Regions from separate parts of the Caulobacter sp. DWR2-3-1b2 genome, predicted to be linked through region 3. Evidence: predicted binding sites of a transcription regulator. Region 3 holds the regulator's gene; each other region holds the start of a gene.
The links. The regulator LexA, encoded in region 3, represses DNA repair genes until DNA is damaged. The targets are predictions, from matches to a motif close to ATGTTCNCNANNTGTTCT.

Region 1 (7,557 bases), on a different contig from region 3:
GGGCTCCCGCCGCGCGATCCCGTGCTGGACGAAGCCCACGCCGAAGCCGGCGCGCACGGCGGCGAGCTGCGCCAGATCGCTGTCTGCCCGGAACGCGAAGCCGTTGCGACTCAGGGGCAACCGCTGGGCAAGGTCCCTCAGAAAGGGGTTGCCGCGATCGAAGCCGACCAGAGGGTGGTCCTGAAGCTGTTCCAGGGTGGTCGGCGCGCCTTCGGCCTCGACATAGCGGCGATGGGCGTAGAGGCCCAGATAGGTGTCGGCCAGGCGGCGGGCGACCAAGGCCTCCTGGGTGGGGCGGACCATGCGCACGGCGATGTCGGCCGCGCCGCGCAGCATGTCCTGTTGTTGATTGTCGAGGGCCAGCTCGATGATCACGCCGGGGTGCAACGGGCGATAGGCGGCCAGGATCCGGGGCAGCACCTCGGCGCCGATGATCTCGCTGGCGGTGATGCGAACGACGCCACGCGCGGTGTCACCCGCTCCCGAAGCGGCGCGGGCCATGGCGCTGGCGGCCCCGGCCATGGCCTGGGCGTGCGGGGCCAGCTCAAGGGCGGCGTCGGTGGGCTTGAGGCCCTGCGGCGAGCGGGTGAACAGGGCCAGGCCCAAGGCGCGCTCAAGTTCAGCGACTTGTCGGCCCAGGGTCGGCTGGGTCAGACCCAAGGTTCGAGCGGCGGCCGACAGGCTGCCCTCGGTCAGCACGGCCAGGAAGGCGCGATAGAGACTCCAATCGGGATCGTTCATGCATTCTTGCATAGCAGATCAACAAGGTTCGCCAATTCCTGTTTATCTGATTGAGGCGCAGTTTGGGGTCATCAGATTTCACGGGAGACCAACATGACCTCGACTTCACAACCCATCGCCCTGGTGATCGGCGCGGCCGGCGGCATCGGCGGCGAAGCGGCCAGCGCCCTGGTTCGCCACGGCTGGACCGTCCGCGGCCTCACCCGTCGCGACCAGCCCGCCAAGGCCGGTATCGCCTGGATCGCAGGCGACGCCATGGTCGCCGCCGACGTGGCCCGCGCGGCCCAGGGCGTTTCGCTGATCGTCCACGCCGCCAACCCGCCCGGCTACAAGGACTGGGACAAGCTGGTCCTGCCGATGCTCGACAACACCATCGCCGCGGCCAAGGCCAACGGCGCGCGGATCCTGCTGCCGGGCACGGTCTATAATTTCGGCCTCGACGCCTTCCCGCTGATCGACGAGACCGCGCCGCAGGCGCCCGCCACGCGCAAGGGCAAGATCCGGGTCGAGATGGAGCGGCGGCTGAAGGCGGCGTCGGCGGATGGCGCGCCGGTGCTGATCGTCCGGGCCGGTGACTTCTTCGGCCCGCACGCCGGCAACAACTATTTCGGCCAGGCGGTGGTCAAGCCGGGCGCGCCGCCGACCTCGGTGGCCGAGCCGTCGGCCAAGGGCGTCAGCCACGCCTGGGCCTATCTGCCGGACCTGGCCGAAACCATGGCGCGCGTGCTGGATCGCGCCGACCGGTTGGGGTCGTTCGAGGTGTTTCACTTCAGCGGCCACCAGTTGGCCTGGGGTGAGATGGGGGCGTCGATCCGTCGGGTGTTGGGCCAGCCCAAGCTGCCGATCAAGGCCTTCCCCTGGTGGATGATCGTGGCCCTCTCGCCCGTGGTGCCGGTCTTCAGCGAGATGGCCGAGATGCGCTACCTGTGGCGCGAGCCCATGGCGCTTATCGACGGCAAGCTGCGGGCGTTTCTGGGCGAGGTCCCGCACACGCCGCTCGACGTCGCGATGGCGGTGAGTCTGAGGGGGCTGGGGTGTCTGGAGAGCCATCCCGTCGCGGGAGCGCCCGAGGCCGGCCGTGCCGCGACGCAAAGCTGAGGCTTACGGCGCCACGGATTGTCAAAGGCATTGCCACGATCGGGGACATGCATCTGTGCATGTCCCCAGCCGCTTAAAGGGCTTCCGAGGCGCAGCCTCTATTTCAGCTTCTCGATCAGCGCCATGGCGGCGGCCGGATTGCGCACCTTCGCCCCGGCGATGAAGTAGGCGTAGACGTCGCCGCGCTTGGCCCAGGCCTGGGCTCGCTTGGCGATGGCGTCCAGATCGTCCGAGGTCATGCCGGTGGGCTCGCTCTCGCGGCTCGACATCAGGCGGGCATAGGTGAAGTCGGCGGTCGGCTGGTCGATGCAGGGCCAAGTCGGCTCCTCGTCGTCCTCGGCATAGACGATGGCCGCGCCGTACTGGGCGGCCAGGTCGTAGAATTCCTGGGTGGCGAAGGTGGGGCTGCGGACCTCCAGGGCGTGGCGCGCCGGCCGGCCGCCGATTTCCTTGGGCAGCAGCTTCAGGAAGCCTTCGAAATCGACCGGGTCGAACTTCTTGGTGGCCATGAACTGCCAGTTGATGGCGCCCAGCTTGGCGCCCAGCGCCTCCAGCCCCTGGCTGAGGAATTTCTCCAGCGAGTCGTTGTTCTCCGACAGCACCTTGCGGTTGGTGCAGTAGCGGCTGGCCTTGACCGAGAACACGAAGTCGTCGGGCGTCTCGGCATGCCACTTCTGCCAGCTGTTGGGCTTGAAGGTGGAATAGTAGGTGCCGTTGATCTCGATGCTGGTGACGTGGCGGCTAGCGTATTTCAGCTCGTCCTTCTGCTTCAGATCATCGGGATAGAAGGGGCCGCCCCGCCAGGGCTCGTAGGTCCAGCCGCCGATGCCGGCGCGAATGGTTCCGGGCATGAGTGTTCTCTTCCTGTTCTGGCGGCACGTTAGGTTAAGGGTTTGAGTTTGAGCAAGAGGAAACCGGATCACTGGCCCCCACCTGACGGCTTCGCCGTCTGTCAGCGGCGAGGGGGCGGAGCCCTGCGCTTAAGCTCTTCCCCCTCTGGGGGAAGACGATCGCGAAGCGATCCGTAGGAGGCAGGTGATCAACATTCCACCCGGTTGACCGACAACCCCACCGCCAGACCCCCCAACGAGGTCTCCTTGTAAATCTCGCTCATGTCCTCGCCGGTGCGCTTCATCGTGGCGATCACCTTGTCGAGCGACACCGAGTGCTGACCATCGCCCAGCAGCGCCAGCCGCGCGGCGTCGATGGCCTTGATGGCGCCCATGGCGTTGCGCTCGATGCAGGGGATCTGGACCAGGCCGCCGATCGGATCGCAGGTCAGGCCGAGGTTGTGCTCCATGCCGATCTCGGCGGCGTTTTCGATCTGCGCGTTGGTGCCGCCGAGCGCCGCGCACAGCCCGCCGGCCGCCATCGAGCAGGCCACGCCGACTTCGCCCTGGCAGCCGACCTCGGCCCCGCTGATCGAGGCGTTGCGCTTGTAGAGCGCGCCGATCGCCGCCGCCGTCAGCAGGAACACCCGCACCTGCTGCGGCGTGCCCTGGTGGAAGCGGTGGTAGAAGCGCAGCACCGCCGGGATCAGGCCGGCCGCGCCATTGGTCGGGGCGGTGACCACCCGGCCGCCGGCCGCGTTCTCCTCGTTGACCGCCATGGCCCACAGGTTGACATAGTCCATCGCCGCCAATGGATCACTGAATTGGGGGTCGCTGATCTGGCGCTCCATGCGGCCCTGGATGGTCTGATGGATCTGGAGGGCTCGCCGCTTGACGTTGAGCCCTCCGGGCAGGACGCCGCTCTCGCGCATGCCGCGGTCGATACAGGCCTCCATGGCCTCGAAGATGCGGTCGAGCCCAGCGGCCAGCGCGTCCTCGTCCATCCGGACAAGCTCGTTGGCGCCCATCACCCCGGCGATGCTCAGGCCGGCGTCGGCGGCGCGTTGCAACAGGTCGGCGCCGCTCTCGAACGGGAAGGGGACTTCTGGCCCTTCCTCTGGCGGGGTGTTGCGGCCCATCTCGCTCTCGTCGCGCACGAAGCCGCCGCCGATCGAGAAATAGGTGCGCTCCGCCAGCGTGACGCCAGCGGCGTCGAAGGCTGTGAAGGCCAGCCCGTTGGGGTGCTGCGGCAGGCGTTCGTGGCCGGCCCAGACGATGTCGCGTTCGGCGTCGAAGCCGATGCCGACCTCGCCGCCCAACATGATCCACTGGTTGGCGGCGGCCTCGACCAGCGCCGCCTCGCCGGCGTCGGGGTCGAGTTGGGCGGGCACGAAGCCCATCAGGCCCAAGACCACCGCCCGGTCGGTGGCGTGGCCGCGACCGGTGAGGGCCAGGGAGGCGTAGAGGCGGATTTTGACCCGCGCCGTTGTCGCCAGTTGGCCGGCGTCACGCAGACGGCCGACAAACAGGCCGGCGGCCGTCATCGGCCCCATGGTGTGGCTGCTCGACGGGCCGACGCCGAGCTTGAATAGGTCGAAGACGGAGGCTGTCATGGTGTGGTTTCACAAAACGCGTTTGCGTCCGCGAATTACGATCGGGGACATAGGCATGTCCCCGTCCGCGTCCCGAACGGCAGAAGTCTACTTCCGATCCGCCTTGGTCGTGTCCCGCAGCGCCTTGAACTCCGAGCCCGCCTGCCATTCCGGCCAGACCCTCGAATTAGCCAAGTCCGCGCCCACTTCATAGAACAGTCCTATGTCCTGGGCCTGGCCGGTCAGGTCCCAGTCGGCTCGCCATTCGTCGGCGGGCTGGTGGTAGCGGTTGGTGGTGTAGTCTTCCTCGCCCTTCTGGCCGGCTTCCTTGCCGCCCACGACCAGATCCTCGCCCGAGCCAACCGAGATGGCCGGCACGCCGCGCTTGGCGAACGGGAAGTGGTCCGAGCGATAGAAATGGCCGGCCTGGGGCGAAGGGTCGGGCGTGAAATAGCGGCCATGGGCCTTGGCCTTGGCGACCAGCAGGTCCTGCAAATCCACCTTGCCGTCGCCCGAGGTGGTGATGTCCTTGGCCGGGCCGGTGGCCGACAGGGCGTCGATGTTCAGGTCACCCACGGTCTTGGACAGCGGATAGAGCGGGTTGGCGGCGTAATATTCCGAACCCAGCAGGCCGCGCTCCTCGGCGGTGACGGCCAGGAACAGGATCGAGCGCTGCGGGGCCGGCTGGCTCTTGAAGGCGCGGGCGGTTTCCAGGATGGCGGCGACGCCATCGGCGTTGTCGATCGCGCCATTATAGATCTTGTCGCCGCGCGCGTCGGGCGCGCCAACGCCCAGATGGTCCCAGTGGGCGCTGTAGATCACCGTCTCGTCGGGACGGACGGAGCCCTTGATGCGGCCGGCGATGTTCTTCGACACGATCACCGAGTGATCGACGGCGTAGGCGGCCGAGAAGGTCGCGCCTTTCAGCTCGACCGGCTTGAAGTCGCGGCTCTGGGCTTGCTTTTTCAGGGCCTCGAAGTCGAGATGGGCGGCCTTGAACAGCTCGACCGCCGCGTCACGCTGGATCCAGGCCTCCAGGTTGGGGTGGCTCTTGGCCGGCTCATTGCGCACAATGTCGAACATCGTCGCGCCGTTGGAGTTCTTGACCGTCGCCCAGCCATAGGCGGCCGGGGCGGTTTCGTGGACCACCAGCACGCCGGCCGCGCCCTGGCGGGCAGCCTCCTCGTACTTGTAGGTCCAGCGGCCGTAATAGGTCATGGCCTTGCCGCCGAAGTCACCCCCGTCCTTGGTGTTTGGGCCGGTCTCGAAGTCGGGGTCGTTGATCAGCACCACCAGGACCTTGCCCTTCAGGTCCAGGCCCTTGAAGTCGTCCCAGTGACGCTCTGGCGCCTTGACGCCATAGCCAACGAAGACCAGCGGAGCGTCCTTGATGGCGACGCTGTCGACATTGGTCATGGCCGCGCGGATGGCGATCTGCTCGTTCCGGGCCAGGGGCACGGTCTTGCCGCCGATCGTGAAGTGGGCGTCGACAGGGCCCTTGATGTCGAACTTGCCCAGCGGCACGTCCTGGGTCCAGGCGCGGGTCCCGTCCTTCTGCGGATCGCCGGCCGGCTCCAGGCCGATGGCCTTCATCTGCTCGACGATATAGCCGACCGCCTTGGTCTCGCCGGCCGTGGCGGGGCCCCGGCCCTCGAACGCGTCGGACGACAGGACCTTGATGTGGGCCGACAGCTTTGCGGGGTCAATCTTGGGCGTATCGGCCGCCCCTTGCGCAAAACAAGGATGCGCCAGCATGGGAGCTACGATCAGGGCGGTCGCGAGCAGCAGGCGTTTCATCGGGCCTCTCTTTTGGAGTAGATCTTTATCGTTGGGGCGGACCCTAGCTGGCTTCTCCTCACCCGCAAAGCGGGGGAGAAAAAGTCAGATCTCTCCCGCCAACACCCGCGCGAACAGCGCCGGATCGACGTTTCCGCCCGAACAGACGATGGCCGCCGTCTGGTCCTTCAGGTCGATCTTCCCCGTCAGCGCCGCGGCGAGCGCCACACAGCCGCCCGGTTCGACCACCAGTTTTAGCACCGAGAAGGCGTAGCGCATGGCCTCGGCCACCTCGGCGTCGGTGACGGCGACGATACCCGACAGATTCTGGCGATTGATCGGCCAGGTCAGCTCGCCGGGGATCAGAGTTTGCAGCGCGTCGCAGATCGAGCGGGCGCCCGTTTCGATGGTCTCGCGCCGCCCGGAGGCCAGGGAGCGGCGGGTCTCGTCGAAGCCGACCGGCTCGGCGCCCCAGACCTCTGTCTCCGGCGACAGCGCCTTGACCGCCGTGGAAAGGCCGGCGACCAGCCCGCCGCCGCCGACGGGCGAGAGCACCCGGTCCAGCTCGAGCCCGAGCGCGCGAGCCTGTTCGACGATCTCCAGCCCCACCGTGCCCTGGCCGGCGATGATGTACGGGTCGTCATAGGACGGCACGACCACGCAGCCGCGCTCGGCGGCGATCTCTGCGGCGATGGCGACGCGGTCCTCGGTGAAACGGTCGTAGAAACGGATCTCGGCCCCGAAGCCGCTCGTGCCCTCGACCTTCACGCTGGGCGAGTCGGACGGCATGACGATCAGGGCCGGACAGCCGATGATCCGGGCCGCCAGGGCGACGCCCTGGGCGTGGTTGCCCGATGAGAAGGCCACCACCCCGCGCTGGCGCTCGTCGTCGCTTAGCCGCGACAGGCGGTTATAGGCGCCGCGGAACTTGAACGCCCCGGCCCGCTGCAGGGTCTCGGGCTTGATGAGCACTCGCCCGCCCAGGCGTTCGTTAAGCGCGGGGCTCTCGACTAGCGGCGTGCGCACCGCCAGGCCGACCAGGCGGGCGGCGGCGGATTCGATGTCGGAAAAGGCGATGGCGAGGGCGTCGGTCATGCACGAGGGTCTAACGCCGCCTCAGCGCGATCGAAACCCTTTGCGAGCCGCGCCGTTCACGCCATAAGAGAAAAACACACGACTTTGCTGGGGAGCATTCCGTGAAGAAAGCCCTGTTCGCCATGGCGGCCTGCATCGCCATGACCGTCGCCGGGCCCGCCCTGGCCGGTGAAGCCTTTGTCGGCGTCTACAAGCACGACGTGACGTTCCTGGGTGAGGCTGTCGGCCTGGGCGCCGCCGGGCGCGAGGACGGCGTCGATGTCCATCTGGGCTATCGCACCAACCGCATCGAGAGCCTGCGTTGGCTGGGCAAGCCGCAGGTTCACGCCTTCGTCTCGATCAATAGCGAGAACACCTCCAACTTCGTCGCCACCGGCTTCGACTGGCCGATCGAGCTGGGCGCGCCGGGCGGCTTCTATCTGCGG
Region 2 (7,557 bases), on a different contig from region 3:
GGATCGACAAGCAGCTGCCGGCCTATTTCGGTGAACTGCCCAAGGCCCCGCTGGAGATCCGCCGCGTGCCCAAGGCCATCGAGGCCGGCGCGCCGGGCGGCTACTACAATTCGCCGTCGCTGGATGGCAAGCGTCCGGGCATCTACTGGATCAATCTGCGCGACACCGCCGAGCAGCCGAAGTATCTGCTCACCACCCTGACCGTCCACGAGGGCGTCCCGGGTCACCACCTGCAGCTGTCGATCTCGAACGAGGCCAAGGGCCTTCCGCTGATCCGCAAGACCATCGGCAATTCCGGCTACACCGAGGGCTGGGCGCTCTATACAGAGCAGCTGGCCGTCGAGATGGGCATCTATAAGGACGACGCCTTCGGCCATATCGGCATGCTGCACGACGCCCTGTTCCGGGCCGTGCGCCTGGTGGTCGACAGTGGCATGCACCACAAGAGGTGGAGCCGCGAACAGGCGGTCAAGTACATGGCCGAGACCATGGGTGACGAGGAGAGCGGCACGATCACCGAGATCGAGCGCTATGTGGTCTGGCCGGGCCAGGCCTGCAGCTACATGATCGGCAAGATCACCTGGCTGAGGGCCCGCGAACGGGCTCGCAAGGCGCTAGGCAAGCGGTTCGACATCCGCCAGTTCCACGACGCGGGCCTGCTGGCCGGCATGACGCCGCTGGTCGTGCTGGACCGCGTGGTGGACGACTACGTAGCCAAGACCAAGGCCGGTAAATAGGGGTTAGCCCCAGCCTTCCGAAATCCCGGCCCGCCGTGCTGCCGGGGTGACGGAGGCCACCTTCAACGCCGGCTGCGGCTTGTCGGCCGGCTTGCCGAACAGCCAGCCCTGGGCGAAATCGACCCCGGCCTTGCGGACGACCTCCTCGACCTCGACGGTCTCGACCATCTCGGCGACGGTGCGGATATTCAGGTCGCGGCACATCTGGACCAGGTGGCGCACCATGGCCCCGTCGCGGCCGCTGCCGGCCAGTTCGCGCACATAGCGGCCGTCGATCTTGACGATGTCCAGGCTCAGTTCCTGCAGATAGGCGAAGGACGAGGCTCCAGCCCCGAAATCGTCCAGGCACACCAGTGAGCCGAGGCCTCGGAGGGCCTGGATATGCTGGTTGGCGCGGGGCAGATCGTCGATGGCGCTGGATTCGGTGATCTCGAAGATCAGGCGACCCTTGGCCTTGTCATGCTTGGCCAGCAGGCGGCCGATGTGATCGACGAAGCCCTCGTTGACGATCGTCCGACCCGAGACATTGACCGCCAGCTTGATGGCGCCCGTTCGGTCGCCGGCCAGACGCTGGACGGCCATCTCGGCGATCGCGTGGTCCAGCTCCTCGATCAGGTCGAGCTCCTCGGCCATGCGGATCAACTGGAACGGGCTGCCGCCGTCCTCGAAGCGCACCAAGGCCTCGTGGTGATGGGCGATCCCCGTCGCCAGGTTGACCACCGGCTGGTAGGCCAAGGTGAACCGCCGCTGGCTGACCGCCACGCCCAGGGCGCCGGCCTTGGCCAGGGTGCGCTTGACCGAGCGGTTCATGGCTTCCGACAGGCTGATCGGGGGGGAGTCCTTCAGCCCCTCGCGAAGGAAATCGTCCAAGGCGTAGCGCAGGGCCTTCAGCCCGCGGGCCGGGGCGACGCCGGCGTCCAGCGGCACGACATGGGCGGTGGCCGTCAGCGTCGTGGACTTGGTCAGGCGTTGGGCCATGTCATCGGGATGGTCGGACTTGGTCCGCACCAGGGCGAAGCGTTCGGACGACAGCCGCGTGGCCATGCCGCCGGCGTGCGACTCGGCCCGCACCGCGCCGGCCAGCTTGACGTCCAGGGCGTGGGCCTCGCGAGGCGACAGCTGGTCGCGGACGACGTCCAGGCCCGAGAAGTCGACCATCGCGAGTTCAAGCTCGAGCCCGGTGACCCGGGCGGCCTCGAACAGGCCCCGGGCGATATCCTCGAAGCTTTCGCGGCTGCGCAGGCCGATCTCGTCGACCTGGCCCGAAGGGGCGGGGGCGGGGGTGACCGAAACCGAAATCCGGCCGCCATTGTCGGGCAGGGCGCGCATGGTCAGATTGACGTGACGCGGCGGCTCGCCGGCCATGCGCAGTGTGACGGGTCCGCGCCGGAAGCCATCGCTCATCACATTGAGCACGGCTTCGACCAGCGGGCGGTCGGCGGCGGTGAAGAGATCCCGGAACACCCGGCCCATCACCGAACGCTCGTCCAGGCCCATGATCCGCTGGGCCGCCCCGAGCGCCAGGATCACCTGGCCATTCTCGACTTCCATCAGCAGGTCGGCGCTGGCGAAGGCCAGGCCCAGTAGACGGCGCGGATCGATCGACAAAACGGTGCTCCCCCCGGGAAGAGAGCACCATGAGCGCCTGCCTGTTAAGGAGCGGTTGAGGCGCGGACGAAAGCTCGACCGCAGGGCGCGAGAAAATGTCGCAGGGCGGCGATTTGCGTCGCGACCTATGTGACCGCTTCTGACGCATATAGCCGATAGACCGTCCTCATCGCTCCCGCGCCACGAAAAAAGAACATCTTGTGAACACGGAACAAAGCATGTACTCGTTAATCATTCCACAGGCGAAGGGCGCGCCGAGCGCGAACCTCCGATCTGCCGGTCGGAATCATGGAATAAGGGCGGATCTCCAATGAGCAATCAGGCGGCTTTGAAACTCGTGGGCAAAGAAGACGGCGACAAACAGCGCGCTCTTGAAGCGGCGCTGGCGCAGATCGACCGGGCGTTCGGCAAGGGCTCGGTGATGAAGCTGGGCGAAAAGGGCAAGATGGAGATCGAGTCGGTGTCCACCGGCTCGCTGGGCCTCGACATCGCTCTGGGCATCGGCGGCCTGCCCAAGGGGCGGGTGATCGAGATTTACGGTCCGGAAAGCTCGGGCAAGACCACTCTGGCCCTGCACGTGGTGGCCGAGGTCCAGAAGGCCGGCGGCACCGCCGCCTTCGTCGACGCCGAGCACGCGCTCGATCCGGGCTACGCCTTCAAGCTGGGGGTCAATCTCGACAACCTGCTGGTCTCGCAGCCCGACAACGGCGAGCAGGCCCTGGAGATCACCGACACCCTGGTGCGCTCCGGCGCCGTAGACGTGGTGGTCATCGACTCGGTCGCGGCCCTGACCCCCAAGGCAGAAATCGAAGGCGAGATGGGCGACAGCCTGCCGGGCCTGCAGGCCCGCCTGATGAGCCAGGCGCTGCGCAAGCTGACCGGCTCGATCAACAAGACCAACACCATCGTCATCTTCATCAACCAGATCCGTCACAAGATCGGGGTGATGTACGGCAGCCCGGAAACCACCACGGGCGGCAACGCTCTGAAGTTCTACGCCTCGGTCCGCCTGGACATCCGTCGTACCGGCTCGGTGAAGAACCGTGACGAGATCGTCGGCAACAACGTCCGGGTCAAGGTGGTCAAGAACAAGGTGGCGCCGCCGTTCCGCGAGGTCGAGTTTGACATCATGTATGGCGAAGGCATTTCCAAGCTGGGCGAGATCATCGACCTGGGCGTCAAGGCCGGGGTGATCGACAAGGCCGGCTCCTGGTTCTCCTATAACAGTCAGCGCATCGGTCAGGGCCGCGACAATGTCCGCGAGTTCCTCAAGGTTAACAAGGATCTGGCCAACGAGATCGAGGCCGCCGTCCGCAAGTCGTCGCAGAAGATCGAGGAAGAGCTTCTGGTCGGCGGCCCGGAGGAGGGCGACGAAGCTTAGGTCCAGGCCCAGCGCCTGACCTGACACAGGTTTCGCGGCCGCCGTTTCCATAGCGTGCGACCCCGCCTTATAGCCGCCGTGGAATACCGCCTCGGCAGGCCGCGATCCCCGGACGCCTGGACCCCATGCCAGGCGTCCGATTTCGTTTCTCCGACAATCCTCTCACGCAGGGGGAGGTGGCCCGCAGGGCCGGAGGGGGTCTACCGCGCTATCTGCCAATTCCCTTCAAGGGGAGGAGCCGCCCGCTTCGGGGGACGGAGGGGTCTGCTCAGTTGGCCGGTAGGTCTCGCTTCCTAAGAGGAGGTGGCCCGAAGAGCCCCGGCGGCTCCGCCGCCTCGACCACCCAAGTCCTCTCCCCCCCGTGGGGGAGGCGGTCGCGAAGCGACCGGTGTGGGAGTGTGGGGTCGACTGAGTCGGGTGGTGACCTGCGCCGCTCACACCCCCTCCGTCGGCTTTGCCGACACTTCCCCTACGGGGGAGGATCTCAAGCCCCGGCCTGCACCCCAACGACCAACGTGGTTTCCACTCCGCTTGAAACCGCGCTATGCAGCCCCGACCTCCGGTTCGACCGGATCCAGTACGAACACCCGAGACGCCGATGACCAGCCGACCCAACCTGAACGAGATCCGCAGCACCTTTCTGAACTATTTCGGCGCGGCCGATCATGCGATCACGCCCTCGGCGCCGCTGGTGCCGCAGAACGATCCGACGCTGCTGTTCGTCAATGCCGGCATGGTGCCGTTCAAGAACGCCTTCACCGGCGCCGAGGCCCCGCCCTATCCGCGCGCCACCTCGTCGCAGAAGTGCGTCCGGGCCGGCGGCAAGCACAATGATCTCGACAATGTCGGCTACACCGCCCGCCACCACACCTTCTTCGAGATGCTCGGCAATTTCTCGTTCGGCGACTATTTCAAGGAACAGGCGATCACCCACGCCTGGACCTTGCTGACCCGCGAGTTTGGCCTGCCCAAGGACAAGCTGCTGGTCACCGTCTACCACACCGACGACGAGGCCGCCGATCTCTGGAAGAAGATCGCGGGTCTGGATGACAGCCGCATCATCCGCATCGCCACCAACGACAATTTCTGGTCGATGGGCGATACCGGCCCCTGCGGCCCGTGCTCGGAAATCTTCTTCGACCACGGCGACCACATCCCCGGCGGCCCCCCCGGCAGCCCCGATGAGGACGGTGACCGGTTCATCGAAATCTGGAACCTGGTCTTCATGCAGTTCGAGCAGATGGCCGGCGGCGATCGCCTGTCGCTGCCCAAGCCCTCGATCGACACCGGCATGGGCCTGGAGCGCATCGCCGCCATCCTGCAGGGCGTGCACGACAATTACGACATCGACCTGTTCAGGGCCCTGATCGGCGCCAGCGTCGAGCTGACCGGGGTGAAGGCGCAAGGCGACCAGGCCCCGTCGCACCGGGTGATCGCTGACCATCTGCGCTCGTCCTCGTTCCTGCTGGCCGACGGCGTCACCCCCTCGAACGAAGGCCGCGGCTATGTGCTGCGCCGGATCATGCGCCGGGCCATGCGCCACGCCTATCTGCTGGGCGCGGGCGAGCCCTTGATGCACCGCCTGGCGCCGACCCTGGTGGCGCAGATGGGCCAGGCCTATCCCGAACTGCGCCGCGCTGAGGCCTCTATCGTCGACACCCTGCGCCAGGAAGAGGAGCGTTTCCGCGTCACCCTGGGCCGCGGCATGGGCCTGCTCGACGACGCCACCGCGGGCCTGACGGCCGGCGGCGTGCTGGACGGCGAGACCGCCTTCAAGCTCTACGACACCTACGGCTTCCCGCTCGACCTGACCCAGGACGCCGTGCGCGCCAAGGGCATCACCGTCGACACCGACGGCTTTGACGTGGCCATGGACCGCCAGCGCACGATGGCCCGCGCCAACTGGGCGGGCTCCGGCCAGACCGGGGCCGCCGCCGCCTGGTTCGGCGTCAAGGAACGCGCCGGCCCGACCCAGTTCACCGGCTATGACCACACCGAGACCACGGGCGTTGTGAAGGCGATCCTGATCGACGGCGCGGAAACCGACGCCGCCACGGCGGGCACGACCGTCGAGGTCCTGCTCGACCGCACCGGCTTCTACGCCGAGAGCGGCGGCCAGGCCGGCGACACCGGCGTGATCGAGGCGAACGGCGTCGAGAGCCGGGTGCTCGACACCCAGAAACAGGCCGGCGAGCTGTATGTGCACCGCGTCGAACTGGCCGGCCCGCTAAAGGTCGGCGATCAGGTCGTCGCTTCGGCGGACGCCGGCAAACGCGCCACCACCCGCGCCAACCACTCGGCCGCCCACCTGGTGCATGCCGCCCTGCACCATGTTCTGGGCCCGCACGTGGCTCAAAAGGGCCAAATGGTCGATGGCGACCGCATGCGCTTCGACTTCAGCCACGGCGGCCCGCTGACCGCCGACGAGATCGAGCGCATCGAGGCCGAGGTCAATGAGGTGATCCGCCAGAACGCGCCCGCCGAGACCAAGGAAATGGCGCCCCAGGAGGCCATCGAGGCCGGCGCCATCGCGCTGTTTGGCGAGAAATACGGCGACAGCGTCCGCGTCCTGACCCTGGGCAAGTCGCTGACCGAGGACGGCAAGGCCTATTCGGTCGAGCTGTGCGGCGGCACCCACGTGGCCCGCACCGGCGACATCGCCCTGTTCAAGATCGTCTCCGAGCAGGGGGTCGCGGCCGGCGTCCGGCGCATCGAGGCCCTGACCGGCGAGGCGGCCCGCCGCTTTCTGCTTGACCAGGCTGGCGTCGCCAAGGCCTTGGCCGACCAGTTCAAGGCTCCGGTCGCCGAGGTCGCCGCCCGGGTCGACGCCCTGATCGCCGACCGCAAGCGCCTGGAGCGCGAATTGGCCGACGCCAAGAAGCAGCTCGCCCTGGGCGGTGGTTCGGGCCCGGCTTCGGGTCCAGAGGACGTCGCGGGGACGGCCCTGATCGCTCGTGTCCTGGACGGCGTGGGCGGCAAGGAACTGCGCGGCGTGGCCGAGGAGTTCAAGAAACAGCTGACGTCCGGCGTCGTGGCCCTGGTGGGCACGAGTGATGGCAAGGCCGCCGTGACGGTCGCCGTCACCGCCAACCTAACGAGCCGGTTCAGCGCCGCCGAGCTTGCCAAGGCGGCCGTTCTGGCCATGGGCGGCCAAGGCGCGGGCGGCAAGGCCGACTTCGCCCAAGGCGGCGCGCCCGACGCGACCAAGGCCCAGGCGGGCCTGGACGCCATCAAGGCGGCGCTGGCAGGCTAGAGCATTTTTCGAGCGAAGAGGTTGCGGTTCGCGTGAAGAAAAATGCGTCAAAACAAGAGATTAGAGCTCACGGCCTGACGCAGTCAGGTCGGGAAATGCTCTAGGGCCTTTGGCGACGTTCCCATGAGGTCGCTCCGGCGCTGTCAGGACTGCCCAGGCCGCTGCCGCCGGCCTGCTCTTCGATGGAGGCGGCGACGACTTGGGGATCGGCGGGCTTGGCCATGTCTTCGGACTCGGTGTCCACCCGGTCGGCGATGTTGGGCGCGTCGCGCCTCAGTTCCTCAAGGAGCTGAATGATCTTGGCGCTTTTCTTGTCGGCCAGCAGCGCCAGCTGCAGGGTCAGTTGGGCGCGGCGGTCGGCAAGCTGGTCCTCGCGCCTCTGGGTCACCAGGATCAGGATCGCCACCAGCAGGGCGGCCAGGGTGGCGGCCAATTCCAGCCAGGCGAATGACGGTTGATCGACCCGGCCGCCCCCGCGCCACGCCGCCAAGCCCGCCCAGCCTGCGATCACCACGGTCAGAAAGACGGCGGCGGCGGGCCGGCCGAGCCGCTCTGTGGCGCTGTCGATCAACCGCTGA
Region 3 (7,557 bases):
GGTGGGTGGTGGATCGTCTGGGCCCAGCCGCTGCGGGGCGTGCGGCCGTGGACGAACACGCCATAGGGGGACGCCATGCTCAAGGTCTGGGGAAGACGCAATTCGTTGAACGTCCAGAAGGTGCTCTGGCTTATCGCCGAGCTTGACCTGCCGCATCAGCACCTTCCGGCGGGTGGTGACTTCGGCGGCCTGGACAGCCCGGACTTTCGGGAGATGAACCCGCATGGTCACGTGCCTGTCCTCGAGGACGGCGGTGTCGCGGTGTGGGAGTCGCACGCCATCCTTCGATACCTGGCTGCCACCTACGGCGAAGGGCGGTTTTGGCCAACCGACGCGGCGACGCGGGCGCCGGTCGATGGTTGGATGGACTGGTCGCAGACCGCGCTGCAGCCGGCTTTCCTGAGCGGAGTGTTCTGGGGCTTTTACAGAACGCCCGAGGTTTTGCGAGATGGGCCAGCCATCGCCCAGGCGGTGGAACGCACCCATCGCTGCCTGGGTCAGGTCGAGGCGCGACTCGAAGGTCGGGCCTTCATGATGGGCGAGGCGCTGTCCTTGGCCGACATCCCCATTGGCGCCTGTCTCTATCGCTATTTCGAGTTGGAGATCGACCGGCCGCCGCAGCCCCGTTTGCAGGCCTGGTACGACCGGCTACGGGCGCGGCCGGCCTATCGGGAGCATGTCATTATCCCGTTCGCGGAACTCAAAGGGCGTTTGGCGTTCTGAATCGCGAGGCGAGGCGAGGCGAGGCACGGGCCTGGAGACGGAGACGACTATGGAACGACAGGGCGGCTGCGCCTGCGGGGCGGTCCGATACGGCGCGGAGGGCGGGCCGCTGCGGGTCGGCATGTGCCACTGCCTGACCTGTCGCAAGCGCCACGGCGCGCCTTGCAACGCCTTCGCGGTCTTTCGGTCGGACAAGGTGCGGGTCGAGGGCGAAACCTTCGCCTGGGCGACTTCCGAGCGCGGCCGCTCGCACGGCTGCGCGGTTTGCGGCTCGCCGGTCTTCTGGCGTGAGGGCGAGGACGAGATCGAGCTTCACCTGGGCGGCTTCGACGACACCGGTCAGTTCATCCCGCAATACGAGGTCTGGGTGAAGCGCCGCGAGCCGTGGATGATGCCGCTAAACGTGCCGCAATATGCGGAAAACCGGCCGGCCGGGCTGGCGACCTAGGGACCTCGGACCGCAGCAGAGTCTGCGTGGTCTTTCGCGGATGCAAATGAGGACAGGCCAATGCGCCTGCCCCCAGCCGTGATGCAAACCCTGCTCATCCTGGCGTTCACCGGGATGGGCGAAAATCTAATGATACCGCCGGATCAGTCCCACCAGCTTGCCTTGGACCTCGACCTGGTCAGGACCGAAGATGCGGGTCTCGTACTTGGGATTGGCGGCTTCCAAGGCGATCGAGCCGCCCTTCTTGCGCAGGCGCTTGAGGGTTGCTTCCTCGCCGACCAGGGCGACGACAATCTCGCCGCTGTTGGCGGTGTCGCCCTTGCGGATGATGACATAGTCGCCGTCGAGGATGCCGGCATCAATCATCGAATCGCCCTGGACCTCGAGCACATAGTGCTCGCCGCCGCCGAGCATGGATTCGGGCACAGGCAGGCGCTCGCGTTCATGCTGGATGGCGTCGATGGGCGTGCCGGCGGCGATGCGGCCGAGGATCGGCAGTTCGCGGGTGTTGTCGGCGGCGATCTGGACGGGCGCGGCCACGGCCGGCGCCTGCCCGCCGCCTTCCAGCACTTGCGGCTTGAAGGCGCCGCGACCCTTGGGCGGGGCGGCCGTCGTGGCCTGTTGCGGCAGCTTGATCACCTCCAGCGCGCGGGCGCGGTGCGCCAGGCGGCGGATGAAGCCGCGCTCTTCCAGCGCCGTGATCAACCGGTGGATGCCTGACTTGGACGCCAGGTCGAGCGCCTCCTTCATTTCGTCGAAGGAGGGAGAGACACCGCTCTCTTTGATCCGCTCGTGGATGAACATCAGCAGCTCGTGCTGCTTGCGCGTGAGCATGTCGGCCTCGCAAGTCGTCGCGGAACAAACCGCAAACCTCTCAAATGTTCTCTAGGTGTTCTTCGTTAATGTCAAGTTGACGCGGCGATCGATGTTCGGTGTAGCTGAACGCCGTAATCTTTGCCGAGGGGAGCCTTCGCGACATGGACCACGCCTGGCTTCTGACCACGGGTTGGCCGCGCGCCTTCTGGACCAGCTACGGCGCCTTCTGCCTGTTTGAGCTGTGGGTCTGGTGGCGCGACCGGCGCACGGCCAGCGGCCAGGACGCCGACCGGGGCAGCCTGCAGGCCGTGGTCCTGATTATCGCGGCGGGGATCTTCGTCGCCTTTTATGCCGCCAACGCCTCTGAATTTGCTCGCATAATCCAGTGGAGGAGCGAGGCGCGGCTCCTGGCGCTGGTCCTGATCTGGACGGGCCTGGCCCTGCGCCTGTGGGCCATACTGACCCTCGGGGCCTTCTTCCGCCGCACCGTGCATCTGCACGACGGTCACCGGATGATCACGGGCGGCCCCTACCGGATCGTCCGCAACCCGGCCTATCTGGGCAGCCTGCTGAGCCTGGTCGGCGTTGGCCTTGGCCTGGGCAGTGGACTGTCGGTCCTGGCGCTGTTGCTGGCCGGCCTGATCGCCTTCGGGTGGCGCATACGGGTGGAGGACGCGGCGATGACGGCCCGATTCGGCGATGAGCATGTGGCCTATCGCCGGCGCAAGGCGGCGCTGATTCCCTATCTCTGGTAGCAACGCTCAGGGTGCGACAATCGCGCCATCGCCTTTTAGCTGAAGCCAATCCTCAAACGGCAGGCGATAGGCCTTGTCGAAGACCTCGGCCTGGAGCTTGAAGGGTAGGCTGCCCTCGCTGTTCCAGAGCATCACCACGCCGGTCTTCGTGGCGGGATCGAACATCATGGTCGAGCGATAGCCGGTCACCGCCCCGCTGTGGCCGATCAGGCGGCGGCCCTTGTAGGTGAAGCTGCGCATGCCCAGGCCGTAACCGGGGCGTTCCAGCGCCCGGCCCATGGCCGATCGTCCATAGGGCCGGCCGGTATTGACGCGCGGTCGCTGGATGTCCGCCAACACCGGGGCCGGCAGGACGGCGGGCGCCTGACCCATCTGCGCCTGCATCCAGCGCGCCAGATCCACGATGTTGGAATTGACGCCCGCTGCGGCGGGGATGCGGTAATAGGCCTCGACCAACGGCACGCTGCGGCCGCCACGCGAAGGCCGCGCCCAATGCTTGGCGGTCCGCAAACCGTCGATGCCGATGGTCGCGCCGGTCATGCCCAGAGGCAGGAACAGCTTCTGGCGAGCCTCCTCGGCATAGGGGCGATGGGTGGCGGTCTCGACGACCTCGCGGATCGTGTCATAGGCGATGTTCTGGTAGCTGTGGCACGTGCCGGGCGGGCAGAGCAGGGGCACGGCCTCCAGGCTTGCCCGGATCTGGCGCGGGTCTCGCCCGCCTTCGAGCCAGCCGTCATAGGCGTTGCGGGGTAGGCCAGTGCGCTGGGACAGCAATTGCTCGACCGTCAGCGCGTTCTGGGCGTCGCCCGGCAGGCGCAGGCTCGTATCGAACTTTCCCAGGGGATCGGTGAGCGCGATCACCCCGTCCGCCGCCAGGCGGGCGCTCAGCGTTCCCGCCACCGTCTTCGACAGCGACGCCCAGCGGAAGACCGTGTCGGCGTCGATCTTCTCGCCGCTCTCCGGCGCGGTGAGCCCGTAGCCCTGGACGAACGACAGTTGGCCGTTCTCGACCACGGCGATCGCCAGGCCTTCCATGGACTTGTCAGCCATCATCGCGTGGATGCGAGCGTCCAGGGCTCGATAGTCGATGGCGCCGCGCCAATCCTTTGGCCGCAGGGGCAGGGTGACGGGCGCCGCCGTCGCGGTGGGGGCGACCGGCTTGACGGTATTCTGCTCGGGGACGCAGCGCGAGGCGATCAGGCCCAGCGCCCCGAGGCCCAGCACCAGGGCGGCGGCCGCCGGCCGCCAGCCTAGCCAGCGCCGTCGCCAGGACGCGTCTTGCGGAGGCTTGTCGAACGAGGTCAGCAGCCTAACCCAGCAAGGCCCGCGTCGCCGCCGCAACGTCGGCCTGGCGCATCAGACTCTCGCCCACCAGCATGGCCTTGGCGCCGGCCGCTTCCATCCGCACCGCATCGGCGGCGACGAACAGGCCGCTTTCCGTGACCAGCAGGACGTTCTCCGGAGCCTGAGCGGCCAGGCGTTCGGTGACGGCCAGATCGACCACGAAGCTCTTGAGATCGCGGTTGTTGATCCCCACCAGGGTCGCGCCCAACTGGCCCGCCCGCTCCATCTCGGCCTCGTCATGCACCTCGACCAGGGCGTCCATGCCCAGGCGCGCGGCTTCGGACAGCAGGTCGGCGGCGAGGGCGTCGTCGATCATCGCCAGGATCACCAGGATGGCGTCGGCGCCCAGGGCCCGGCTCTCGGCCACCTGCCAGGGGTCGACCAGGAACTCCTTGCGAATGCAGGGCAGGCTGACGGCGGCGCGGACATCGATCAGATAGCCGTCGGCGCCCTGGAAGCTGGGACCGTCGGTCAGGACCGACAGGCACGAGGCGCCGCCGGCCGCATAGGCCCGGGCCAGGGCCGGCGGGTCGAAATCGGCGCGGATCAGGCCCTTGGACGGCGAGGCCTTCTTGATCTCGGCGATCAGGGCCAGCCTGCCGGGCGCGTGATCGGCCTCGAGGGCCGCCTTGAAGCCGCGCGGGCTGTTGGCGATCCTGGCGGCGGCGTCGACCTGGGCGAACGAGCGGCGGCGCTTCCGATCGGCCACGTCCTCGCGCTTGTATGCGGCGATCTTGGCGAGGATATCGGTCATGCGCTTACAGTTTCACTGTTGGTGGCCGCGACGAGACCGGCCAGGGCCGCCTTGGCGCGGCCGTCGTCGAGCACGGCGGCGGCCAGTTCGACGCCCTCGCGCAGGGTTTCGACCTTGTCGGCCACCAGGAAGGCAGCGGCGGCGTTCAGCATGACGATGTCGCGATAGGCGCCCTTTTGGCCGTCCAGCAGGGCGGTAAGGGCGGCGGCGTTATAGGCCGGCTCGCCGCCGATGATGTCGGCCAGGGCGGCGCGCGGCAGGCCCACGGCTTCAGGTGTGATCGTGAACAGGCGCAGGGCCCCGTCGCGCCATTCGGCGACCTCGGTTTCGCCGGTGGTGGTCAGTTCGTCCATGCCGGCCCCGTGCACCGACCAGGCGCGCTCGGCCCCGAGAGCGCCCAAAGCCTTGGCCACGGGTTCGACAAAGCGGTGGGCCGAGACACCCACGACCTGGCGCTTGGCCCCAGCCGGATTTGTCAGCGGGCCCAACAGGTTGAAGATGGTGCGGAAACCTAGCTGCTGGCGGATCGGCGAGACGTGCTTCATCGCCCCGTGGTGGGCCTGGGCGAACAGGAAGCAGATGCCGGCGTCGTCCAGCGCCTGGCGCTGCTGGGCGGGAGTCGCGTCGATGTTCACGCCCAAGGCCGCCAGCACATCGGCGGCGCCCGACTTGCTGGTGATCGCCCGGTTGCCGTGCTTGGCCACCTTCAGCCCTCCGCCGGCCGCCACGAAGCCCACGGCGGTGGAGATGTTGAGCGTATGCAAGCCATCGCCGCCCGTCCCGCAGACGTCGATGACCTCATAGGGGTGGTCCAAGTGGATGGCCGCCCGGCGCATGGCCCGGGCGCAGGCGGTGATCTCGCCCACGGTCTCGCCGCGCAGGCGCATGGCGGTGACCGCCGCAGCCACCTGGGCGGGCGTCGGCTCGCCGCGCAGGCAGGCGGTGAAGAACAGCTCGGCGTCGTCCTCGTCGAGGGTCTGGCCATCGGCGAGCTTGGCCAGCAGGGGCTTGAAGGCGTCCGACATCGCCTAGACCCAGATCGCCCTGTCGCGCTTGACCTTGGCCAGGTCCAGGAAGTTGGCCAGCAGCTGGTGGCCGCCCTCGGTGGCGATCGATTCGGGGTGGAACTGCACGCCATAGACCGGGCGGGTCTTGTGTTGCACGCCCATGATCTCGCCGTCCTCGGTCCAGGCGGTGATTTCCAGCTCGGTGGGCAAGGTGGCCTTGTCGACCGCCAGGCTGTGGTAGCGCGTGGCGGTGAAGGGGTTGGGCAGACCCTTGAAGATCCCCAGATCGTTGTGATGGATCGCGCTGGTCTTGCCGTGCATCAGCGCCTTGGCGCGGATCACGTCGCCGCCATAGGCCTGGCCGATGGCCTGGTGGCCCAAGCAGACGCCGAGGATGGCCAGGTCGTCGGCCGCGCCGCGCAGCAGCGGCAGGCAGATGCCGGCCTGGTCGGGCGCCTTGGGGCCGGGCGACAGCAGGATCGCCTGCGGGCGAAGGGCCAGGGCCTCCTGCACGGTCAGGTCGTCGTTGCGATGCACGACGGTGTCTGCCCCAAGCTCGTTCAGATAGTGGACGAGATTGTAGGTGAAGCTGTCGTAGTTATCGATGACCAAGATCATGACGCCGCCTTTCGGAAACAGCTTCTAGCGGGTTTGGCGCAAAAGGTGAGGGGATTCGCGCGGGAGATTTTCTCGCAACGCCCCCAGTGCGAAAGCGCCGCATTGCGTGGATGTGGGGCTAGGGCATCTTCACCGCCATGAACCCCGCTGATTCCGCCCTCGACACCGCCGCCATCGCCTATGCCAGGGCGCTGCTGCGCAAGCCGATGCGTCGACAGAAGATGGGGCCGGTGCTGGCGGCGGCGGCTTTCGCGGCGCTCAGCGCCATCACCTTCGCCACGGTGATGGTCATGGCCCCGCCAGCGGTCGTCCAGCACCTGCCGTCCGACCGCCTGGGCGGCTAAGCCCTAGGCGAAGCGCCAGGCTTCCTCGGCCGCGCGCTTGAGGGCGCGGGACTTGTGCAGGGTCTCCTCATATTCGGCGTCCGGATCGCTGTCGGCCACCACGCCGCCGCCGGCCTGGACATACATCATGCCGTCCTTCACCAGGGCCGTGCGCAGCACGATGCAGGTGTCGACCGAGCCGTCGGCGCCGATATAGCCCACCGCCCCGGCATAGCCGACGCCGCGCTTCTCGATCTCCAGCTCGTCGATGATCTCCATGGCCCGCACCTTGGGGGCGCCCGACAGCGTGCCGGCGGGCAGGGCGGCCATCAGCACGTCGACCGGGTCCACGCCCTCGGGCGCGTCGCCCTCGACATTGGAGACGATGTGCATCACGTGGCTGTAGCGTTCGATCTTGAAACTGTCGGTGACTCGGACATTGGCGCCCTTGCTCCTGGTCGCCGGGTCATTGCTGCCGGCGTGCTTGAGCATCGCCACCCGGCCGACGTCGTTGCGGCCCAGGTCCAGCAGCATCAAGTGCTCGGACCGTTCCTTGGGATCGGCCAGCAGCTCCTTCTCCAGCGCCAGGTCTTCTTCGGGCGTCGCGCCGCGCGGCCGGGTGCCGGCGATGGGGCGGATGGTGATCTTGCCGTCGCGCAGGCGCACCAGGATCTCCGGCGACGAGCCGACCAGCTCGAAGCCGTCGAGGTCGAGGAAAAACAGAAAGGGCGAGGGGTTCGTACGGCGCAGCGAGCGGTAGAGCGCGAAC

Region 1: ACP694_RS16925 (DUF72 domain-containing protein) is a predicted target of LexA. The motif match lies at 2,693-2,710, and genes of this name have one in related genera.
Region 2: recA (recombinase RecA) is a predicted target of LexA. The motif match lies at 2,536-2,553, and genes of this name have one in related genera.

Annotation. Positions count from the first base shown of each region.
Region 1 is NZ_JAFCUC010000007.1:25,319-32,875, forward strand. Features, by position in the region: gene ACP694_RS16915 (LysR family transcriptional regulator) at 1-741, opposite strand, end outside; gene ACP694_RS16920 (NAD-dependent epimerase/dehydratase family protein) at 835-1,839, shown strand; gene ACP694_RS16925 (DUF72 domain-containing protein) at 1,938-2,690, opposite strand; gene ACP694_RS16930 (L-serine ammonia-lyase) at 2,879-4,282, opposite strand; gene ACP694_RS16935 (M28 family metallopeptidase) at 4,370-6,058, opposite strand; gene ACP694_RS16940 (threonine ammonia-lyase) at 6,143-7,132, opposite strand; gene ACP694_RS16945 (acyloxyacyl hydrolase) at 7,255-7,557, shown strand, end outside.
Region 2 is NZ_JAFCUC010000006.1:83,743-91,299, reverse strand. Features, by position in the region: gene ACP694_RS15985 (DUF885 domain-containing protein) at 1-737, shown strand, start outside; gene ACP694_RS15980 (EAL domain-containing protein) at 741-2,345, opposite strand; gene recA (recombinase RecA) at 2,656-3,726, shown strand; gene alaS (alanine--tRNA ligase) at 4,325-6,979, shown strand; gene ACP694_RS15965 (DUF1003 domain-containing protein) at 7,080-7,557, opposite strand, start outside.
Region 3 is NZ_JAFCUC010000003.1:4,398-11,954, reverse strand. Features, by position in the region: gene ACP694_RS09350 (ComEC/Rec2 family competence protein) at 1-66, shown strand, start outside; gene ACP694_RS09345 (glutathione S-transferase family protein) at 76-723, shown strand; gene ACP694_RS09340 (GFA family protein) at 773-1,171, shown strand; gene lexA (transcriptional repressor LexA) at 1,298-2,005, opposite strand; gene ACP694_RS09330 (methyltransferase family protein) at 2,149-2,742, shown strand; gene ACP694_RS09325 (serine hydrolase domain-containing protein) at 2,749-4,083, opposite strand; gene trpC (indole-3-glycerol phosphate synthase TrpC) at 4,052-4,840, opposite strand; gene trpD (anthranilate phosphoribosyltransferase) at 4,837-5,865, opposite strand; gene ACP694_RS09310 (anthranilate synthase component II) at 5,869-6,465, opposite strand; gene ACP694_RS09305 (hypothetical protein) at 6,603-6,809, shown strand; gene trpE (anthranilate synthase component I) at 6,813-7,557, opposite strand, start outside.